Regions from separate parts of the Mumia sp. zg.B53 genome, predicted to be linked through region 1. Evidence: predicted binding sites of a transcription regulator. Region 1 holds the regulator's gene; the other holds the start of a gene.

Region 1 (4,128 bases):
GGACCTGATGGAGGCGGTCGCCGAGCAGGACCTCACGGTCGTCCTGTCCTCGCACCTCGTCTCGGACCTCGAGCGCGCCTGTGACTACCTCGTCGTGCTGGTGGACTCCGAGGTCCGGGTCGCGGGCGACCTCGACGATCTGCTGGCCTCGCACCGCCGCATGACCGGCGCGCGGCGTCCCTCCGACGCAGGCCCAGCCGGCCACCACGTCGTGACGGCGAGCCATACCGACCGCCAGAGCACGTTCGTCGTCCGCACCGGCGGACCCGCGGTCGATCCCTCCTGGGACGTGACCCCTCTCGGGCTCGAGGATCTGGTGCTCGCCTACCTGCGCGGCGACGCCTCGTACGAGCGCCCGCGCCCGACCGTCGAGGTGATCCGATGATCTGGCTGACATGGCGCCAGCTGCGTGTCCAGGCGATTCCGGTCGCGGGTGCCGTCGCTCTGCTGCTCGTGGCACTGGCCATCACCGGGCCTGGGATCGTCGACGCGGCAGAGGACGGCGCACGCTCGTTCCTGACAGGACTGAGCGCCGACGCGTTCAAGGTCACGCTCTACTACGTCGGCATCGCGGCGGCGTACGTCTTCCCGCTCGTCGTCGGGGCGTTCTGGGGGGCGCCGATGGTCGCGCGCGAGCTGGAGGCGCGGACGCACCGCCTCGCGTGGAGCCAGTCGGTCACGCGCACACGGTGGCTCGCCGTCAAACTCCTCGGCGCCGCCCTGGTCACGGTGTCGGTCGCTGGGCTGCTGTCGTGGGGTGTGACCTGGTGGGCCGGACCGATCGAGCGCGCGATCGCGACCGGCGAGGGGACGGGGCCGTTCATGGTCTCGCGCATCGAGCCCGCAGTCTTCGGAGCCCGGGGCCTCGTCCCGATCGGGTACGCCGTGCTGGCGCTCGCGATCGGCGTGCTGGCTGGGCTCGTGGTGCGACGGACAGTCGCGGCGATGGCAGTGACGCTCGTCCTCGTCCTTGGCGTCCAGCTGTTCGTCGGGGTCGTCGTGCGGGCCCAGCTCGTCGAACCCGAGAAGGCCACGAGCTCGATCACGCAGGAGAACCTCGTCGGTCTGATGGTCGAAGGAGCCTCAGGTCCAGGAGACCCGATCGAGAACGTCTCCGAGATCCGTGTCGAGACGGGTCGCACCGGCACGTGGGAGCTGTCGAACGTCACGCTCGATGCCGACGGCGAGCGCATGCGGTCGTTGCCGGCGTGGGTGGCCGACTGCGGCGGGCCGCCACCGGGGGAGAGCGCGCAGGCGGGTGCGCGGGCGGCGTGCTTCGACCGGTTGGCGGACGAGGGCTATCGGCAGCAGGTCACGTGGCACCCGTCCAGCGCCTTCTGGACTCTGCAGTGGCGCGAGACGGCGCTGCTCCTCGTACTCGCGCTCGGCCTCGGCGGGCTGTGTTTCTGGCGGATCCGCGGCGACGCACCGTAAGGGCGGGCGCGGTCAGGTCGTGACGAAGTCGATGAGCTCCTCGACCCGCCCGAGCAGCGCCGGCTCGAGGTCGGCGTAGGAGCGGACGGACCCGAGGATGCGCTTCCAGGCGTGCGCGATGTCGGCCTGGTTCCGGTGGGGCCACCCGAGCGACTGGCAGATGCCGTGCTTCCACGACATCGAGCGTGGGATCACCGGCCACTTCTCCAGCCCGAGGCGCTCGGGCTTCACGCCCTGCCAGACGTCGACGTACGGGTGCCCGACGACGAGCACGTGCTCCTTGTGCGGTCCGCGCAGCACCGAGGCGGCGATGCGCGACTCCTTCGACCCCGGGACGAGATGGTCCACGAGCACGCCCAGGCGGCGTCCCGGACCGGGCTTGAAGCGGTCGACGACCGACGGGAGGTCGTCGACCCCCTCGAGGTACTCGACCGCCACCCCCTCGATCCGCAGGTCGTCACCCCACACCTTCTCGACCAGCTCCGCGTCATGACGTCCCTCGACGTAGATGCGGCTCGCGCGTGCGACCCGTGCCTTCGCGTCGTGGACGGCGACCGAGCCGGACGCGGTGTGCGTCGCGCGTGCGGGCGCGGCGTGTCGTACCGGCGCCTTGAGCACGACCGGCTTGCCCTCGAGGAGGAAGCCCGGCCCGAGGGGGAAGGTACGCCGCCTCCCGCGACGGTCCTCCAGCTCGACGGTGTCGAGATCTCGGTCGGTGCGCGTCACGGCGCCGCAGAAGTCGGTCTGGACCTCCTCGAGCACCATCCCCACCTCCGCCTCCACCTCGGTGGACCGCCCTCGCTTGGGGACGCGCCAGTCGCCGGCCAGGACATCGGATCCGTATCGGTCGTGAGCCACGAGGAGCAAACTAGCCGAAAGAACGTGCGGCACCTCGCAGCCACACGCGACTGGTGAGGCTGGCTAGACTGGCACTCAGGGCACCGGAGTGCCAAAGATCATCGACACGAGGAGGGACCGTGGCTGACGTCGTGCTCGATGAACGCAAGCTCGCGGTCCTGCGCGCCATCGTGGAGGACTACGTGGCGACCCAGGAGCCGGTGGGCTCGCGGGCGCTCGTCGACCGCCATCAGCTGGGTGTGTCGCCGGCGACGGTCCGCAACGACATGGCGATCCTCGAGGAGCACGGGTTCATCGCCCAGCCGCACACCAGCGCGGGCCGGATCCCGACCGACAAGGGCTACCGCCTCTTCGTCGACCGGCTTGCCTCCGTCCGGCGGCTGAGTCCTCCCGAACGCCGTGCGATCGAGTCGTTCCTCGACGGCGCGGTCGACGTCGACGACGTCGTCCAGCGAAGTGTCCGGCTGCTCTCTCAGCTGACCCACCAGGTCGCGCTCGTGCAGTACCCCTCCCTGACCCGCTCGACCGTCCGTCACGTCGAGCTGGTCCCGATGGAGCGCGGCCGCATCCTGCTGGTGCTGATCACCAGCTCCGGACGTGTCGACCAGCGCATCGTGGAGCTCCCCGAAGAGCCGTCCGAGATGCTCCTCGCGGACTTGCGAGCGCGGATGATCGGCGCCGCGGTCGGGCAGCGGCTGCCGGACGCCTCGGCATCGGTGGCCGACCTCATCACGACCTTCCGTCCCGAGGAGCAGCCCATCGCCACCGCTGTCGTCGCGACGCTCACCCGGGCGTTCTCCGACGAGCGGGCCGACGAACGCGTTGCCGTGGGCGGGGCCGCCAACCTCGCCCGGTTCGGCACCGACTTCGACACCTCGATCAAGCCGGTCCTCGAGGCGCTCGAGGAGCACGTGGTGCTGCTCAAGCTCCTCGGCGAGGCCACCTCTCCGACCACGCTCACCGTCCGCATCGGCACGGAGGTTCCGTACGAGGAGCTCTCGGCGACCTCCCTCGTGGCCACCGCGTACGGCACCGACGACGAGCCGCTCGCCACCCTCGGCGTCGTCGGGCCCACCAGGATGGACTACCCCGGCACCATGGCGGCGGTACGCGCCGTCGCACGCTATGTCGGCCAGACCCTCAGCGACTGAGAGACAGACAACGACGCATGAGCCAGAACTACTACGAGACCCTCGGTGTGAGTCGCGACGCGACTCCGGAGGAGATCAAGAAGGCGTACCGGAGGCTGGCGCGCAGCCTGCACCCGGACGTGAATCCAGACCCTGAGGCGCAGGAGCGGTTCAAGACCGTCACCGTCGCCTACGAGGTGCTCTCCGACGTGGACAAGCGGTCGTTCTACGACCGCGGAGGCGATCCCCTCGCCGGTGCGGGTGCCAGCGGCGGCTTCGGCGCCGGCTTCTCGTTCAACGACATCATGGACGCGTTCTTCGGGCAGCAGACCCAGCGCGGCCCACGTGGTCGTGCCCGGCGCGGCAACGACGCCTTGATCCGCATCGGCGTCCAGCTGGCCGAGGCGGCCTTCGGGACCACGCGCGAGCTCAAGGTCGACACCGCCGTGGTCTGCTCGACCTGTCACGGCAACGGCTCGGCCGACGGCGCGGAGCCGATCACCTGCCAGACGTGCCGCGGGCACGGCGAGGTGCAGCACGTGCAGCGGTCGTTCCTCGGAGACATCCGTACGGCCCGCCCCTGCCCGACCTGCCAGGGTTACGGCACCGTGATCGCGAACCCGTGCGAGGAGTGCTCCGGTGACGGCCGGGTCCGCGCCCGTCGCACGCTGACCATCAAGGTGCCCGCCGGCGTGGACAGCGGCAC
Region 2 (4,128 bases), on a different contig from region 1:
GTAGCGGTGCGACACGGTGCGCACGTCGCGCATGAGGGCATCCATGACGTCGGCATCATCGAGGGCTCGCAGCGCCAGCTCGGCGAGGTCTGGCTCACCGGAGGGTGGGCGGGGAAGCATCCGGGGATCCTTCGGGGGCTCAGGAGCATCAGGACGGGTCAGCACCGGTGGTGCCACGCCCACCGTCCCACGTCGCCGGGCGACACGCCAGACCGGATGCACAACGACGAAGGCCCGCCCCTCACGGGACGGGCCTTCGTCGTGGGAGTGCGCTCGGATCAGCTCTCGTCGTCGGCCGGCTTCTCGACCACCAGCGTCTCGGTGGTGAGCAGCATGGCGGCGATGGAGCCCGCGTTGGCCAGCGCGGAGCGCGTGACCTTGACCGGGTCGAGGACGCCCTGGGCGACCAGGTCGCCGTACTCGCCGGTCGCGGCGTTGTAGCCCTGGCCGCTCTCGCGGACCTTGGCGACCACGACGTAGCCGTTCTCGCCACCGTTCTCGGCGATCCAGCGCAGCGGCTCGACGGCCGACTTGCGGACGATCGCGACGCCGACGGCCTCGTCACCGGTGAGCCCGAGGTCGTCCTCGAGCACCGACACGGCGGTCACGAGAGCGGAGCCGCCACCGGCGACGATGCCCTCCTCGATCGCCGCACGGGTCGCCGAGACGGCGTCCTCGATGCGGTGCTTCTTCTCCTTGAGCTCGACCTCGGTCGCGGCACCCACCTGGATGACGCAGACGCCGCCGGCGAGCTTCGCGAGGCGCTCCTGAAGCTTCTCGCGGTCCCAGTCGGAGTCGGTCGAGTCGATCTCGGCCTTGATCTGGTTGACGCGGGCGGAGACCTCGTCGTCCTTGCCGGCACCGTCGATGATCGTGGTGTCGTCCTTGGTGACGACGACGCGACGCGCCGTGCCGAGGTCGTCGAGCCCGATCTGGTCGAGCTTCAGGCCGAGGTCGGGGGTGACGACCTGGGCGCCGGTGAGGACCGCGATGTCCTGCAGCATCGCCTTGCGGCGATCACCGAACGCCGGCGCCTTGACGGCGACCGAGGTGAACGTGCCGCGGATCTTGTTGACGACCAGCGTCGAGAGCGCCTCGCCGTCGACGTCCTCGGCGATGATCAGGAGCGACTTGCCCGCCTGGACGACCTTCTCCAGCAGCGGGAGGAGGTCGGCGACGGACGAGATCTTGCCCTGGTTCACGAGGATGTACGGCTCGTCGAGGACGGCCTCCATCCGCTCGGTGTCGGTCACCATGTAGGGCGAGAGGTAGCCCTTGTCGAACTGCATGCCCTCGGTGAACTCGAGGCCGGTGCCCATCGTGTTGGACTCCTCGACGGTGATGACACCGTCCTTGCCGACCTTGTCGAAGGCGTCGGCGATCAGGCCACCGATGTGGGCGTCACGCGCCGAGATGTTGGCGACGTGCGACATGTCCTGCTTGTCGTCGACGTCACGGGCCAGCTCGAGGAGCCGCTCTGAGACAGCGGCGACGGCCTTGTCGATGCCGCGCTTGAGGGCGATCGGGTTGGTGCCCGCCGCCACGGCGCGCAGGCCCTCGTGGACCATCGCCTGAGCGAGCACGGTCGCCGTGGTGGTGCCGTCACCGGCGATGTCGTTGGTCTTGGTGGCAACTTCCTTGGCGAGCTGGGCGCCGAGGTTCTCGAACGGGTCGTCGAGCTCGATCTCACGGGCGACGGTCACGCCGTCGTTCGTGATCGTCGGCGCACCCCACTTGGAGTCGAGGACGACGTAGCGACCCTTGGGGCCGAGCGTCACCTTCACGGTGTCGGCCAGAATGTCGACGCCACGCTCGAGTGACCGACGAGCAGTCTCGTCGAACTCAAGAATCTTGGGCATGGGGATCCTTCTCTGTGGTGTCGGACCCGTCGAGACACCGCGGGCCCATGTGCTGCGGACGAGTGCTTTCGCCCCAGCGGTCTCGGACCGCCGGGGCGAGCACGTCGCTACTTCTCGATGACCGCGAGGACGTCGCGCGCCGACAGGATGAGGAACTCCTCGCCGTCGTACTTCACCTCGGTGCCGCCGTACTTGCTGAAGACGACGACGTCGCCGACCTTGACGTCGACGGGGATGCGCTCGTCGCCGTCCTCGTTGAAGCGGCCCGGGCCCACGGCCAGGACGGAGCCCTCGGTGGGCTTCTCCTTGGCGGTGTCCGGGATGACCAGGCCCGAGGCGGTGGTCTGCTCCGCCTCGAGAATCTTGACGACGATACGGTCCTCGAGCGGCTTGATGGTGACCGACACTTGTCGACCTCCCCTTTCGTGTTACCCCGTGAGCGGGCGTTCGCCCGTACGACGGGACTGGGACTGTGGGTCCTTCGAGGTGCTCGCACGCACGCCGTCGCGGGAGCCGTACGCGGTGCACCGTTAGCACCCAGGATACGAGAGTGCTAACTCCAACCTAGAGCCGGGTTAGCACTCGGTCAAGCAGAGTGCCAGCGCCCGTGAGCCCGGCCTCCGGGCCCGTGCTGCGAGACTTGCCCCCATGGAGGTCGAGACGTTCGAACGACTCCTCGACGCCGAGGGACAGCAGGTCCTCCGCGAGGCCGAGGCCACGTACGGGAGCGTCGACGAGCTGACACTGGTCACCCGGCTGCGCCGGCAGGGCCACTCCCCCGAGCTGGTCGCGGCGGCGACGAGTCAAGTGGCGCTGCGGCGCCGGGCGGCCACCAAGCTCGGCGCCGACGCCGCGAACATGTACTTCACCCCGGACGCGCTCGAGCAGGCGACGCGCCTGCGGGTCGCCGCTCATCGCGCCGAGCGGCTGAGCGCCACCGGCGCCCGCACGCTGGTCGACCTGGGGTGCGGGATCGGCGCCGACCTCGCGGCGTTCGCCCGCGCGGGACTGTCGGTCCACGGCGTGGAGCGCGATCCGCTCCGGGCCGCGATGGCGCGGGCGAACCTCGCTGCCCTGCGGCTCGACGGCACCGTCGGCGTCGCGGACCTGACGGCGGTCGACCTGACCCCGTACGACGCGGCGTTCGTCGATCCGGCACGGCGGGACGGGCGCGGTCGGACGTTCGACCTCGACGCGTTCAGCCCTCCGTGGTCGTTCGTGGTGGGGGTGCTCGCCGATCGCGGCCTGGCCAAGGTGCTCCCGGGCATCGCCCACGATCTGGTTCCCGACGGTGTCGAGGCGGAGTGGGTCAGCGACCGTGGGGACCTCGTCGAAGCCTGCCTCTGGGGACCCGCGTACGCCGGGGCGACGCGGCGGGCCACCGTCATCGGGACCCACGCCACGGCCACGCTGACCGACGCGGACGCGCCCACCGAGGTCCACGTCGCCGCCCCGGGTGACTGGCTCTACGAGCCCGACGACGCGGTGATCCGCGCAGGTCTCGTGACCGCGGTCGCTGTCCTCACCGACGGCTGGCTCGTGGATCCGCACATCGCCTACGTCTCGAGCGCCACGCACGTGGCGACGCCGTACGCCCGGGCCTTCCGTGTCCTGGAGGAGCTCCCGTACCGGGAGAAGCAGCTGCGGGCGGCGTTGCGCGAGCGCGACGTCGGCACGCTGACCGTCAAGAAGCGGGGCGTCTCGGTGGTCCCTGAGGTGCTGGTCAGACGGTTGCGGCTGGCCGGCTCGGAGACCGCCACCGTCGTCCTCACCCGCGTGGCGGGAGAGGGCCGGGCCTACCTCGTCGAGCCGGTCCTCCGCACAGACGCACCGGTGGCGGGACCCTGAGGTCCCGCCACCGGCGTTCGTGCTTCAGTGCCGCTCAGCGGCTCCTGCTCAGCGACCCAGGTGACCCAGGATCTTGCAGGCGAGCCACTTGAGCCACTTGATGGGCTCGCGCAGCGGGTTGGGCATCGGACCGCACTTGTCGGCCGGCGGCTGCGTGACCTTGGTGACGGTCACGGTGACAGTGCCGGTCGCCTCCGCCTGGCCGTCGGAGACGGTGTAGGTGAAGGTGTCGGTGCCGGAGAATCCGGCCCTCGGGGTGTAGGTGACGTTGGCGCCCGTACCCGTCACGGTGCCGTTGGCCGGCGTGCCGTAGGTGTAGGTCAGGGTGTCGCCGTCGGCGTCCGCACCGCGCAGCGCGATGTTGACGGCCCTGTCCTGGTTGGTCGTCGCCGTCACGTTGCCCGCGGTGGGCGGCGTGTTC

The links. Region 1 encodes HrcA, which represses chaperone genes, less so after heat shock. Its sites were predicted from a motif close to TTGGCACTCGNNNNNNNCGAGTGCCAA; they were not measured.
Region 2: the regulator HrcA is predicted to act here: its motif matches at 2,435-2,461, upstream of groES (co-chaperone GroES).

What each region holds. Positions count from the first base shown of each region.
Region 1 is NZ_JAHWCK010000002.1:484,777-488,904, forward strand. Features, by position in the region: gene KV102_RS13450 (ABC transporter ATP-binding protein) at 1-385, shown strand, start outside; gene KV102_RS13455 (ABC transporter permease) at 382-1,434, shown strand; gene KV102_RS13460 (DUF3097 domain-containing protein) at 1,447-2,301, opposite strand; gene hrcA (heat-inducible transcriptional repressor HrcA) at 2,424-3,443, shown strand; gene dnaJ (molecular chaperone DnaJ) at 3,461-4,128, shown strand, end outside.
Region 2 is NZ_JAHWCK010000001.1:680,024-684,151, forward strand. Features, by position in the region: gene KV102_RS03315 (sigma-70 family RNA polymerase sigma factor) at 1-120, opposite strand, end outside; gene groL (chaperonin GroEL) at 279-1,859, opposite strand; gene groES (co-chaperone GroES) at 1,967-2,266, opposite strand; gene KV102_RS03330 (class I SAM-dependent methyltransferase) at 2,508-3,707, shown strand; gene KV102_RS03335 (Ig-like domain-containing protein) at 3,756-4,128, opposite strand, start outside.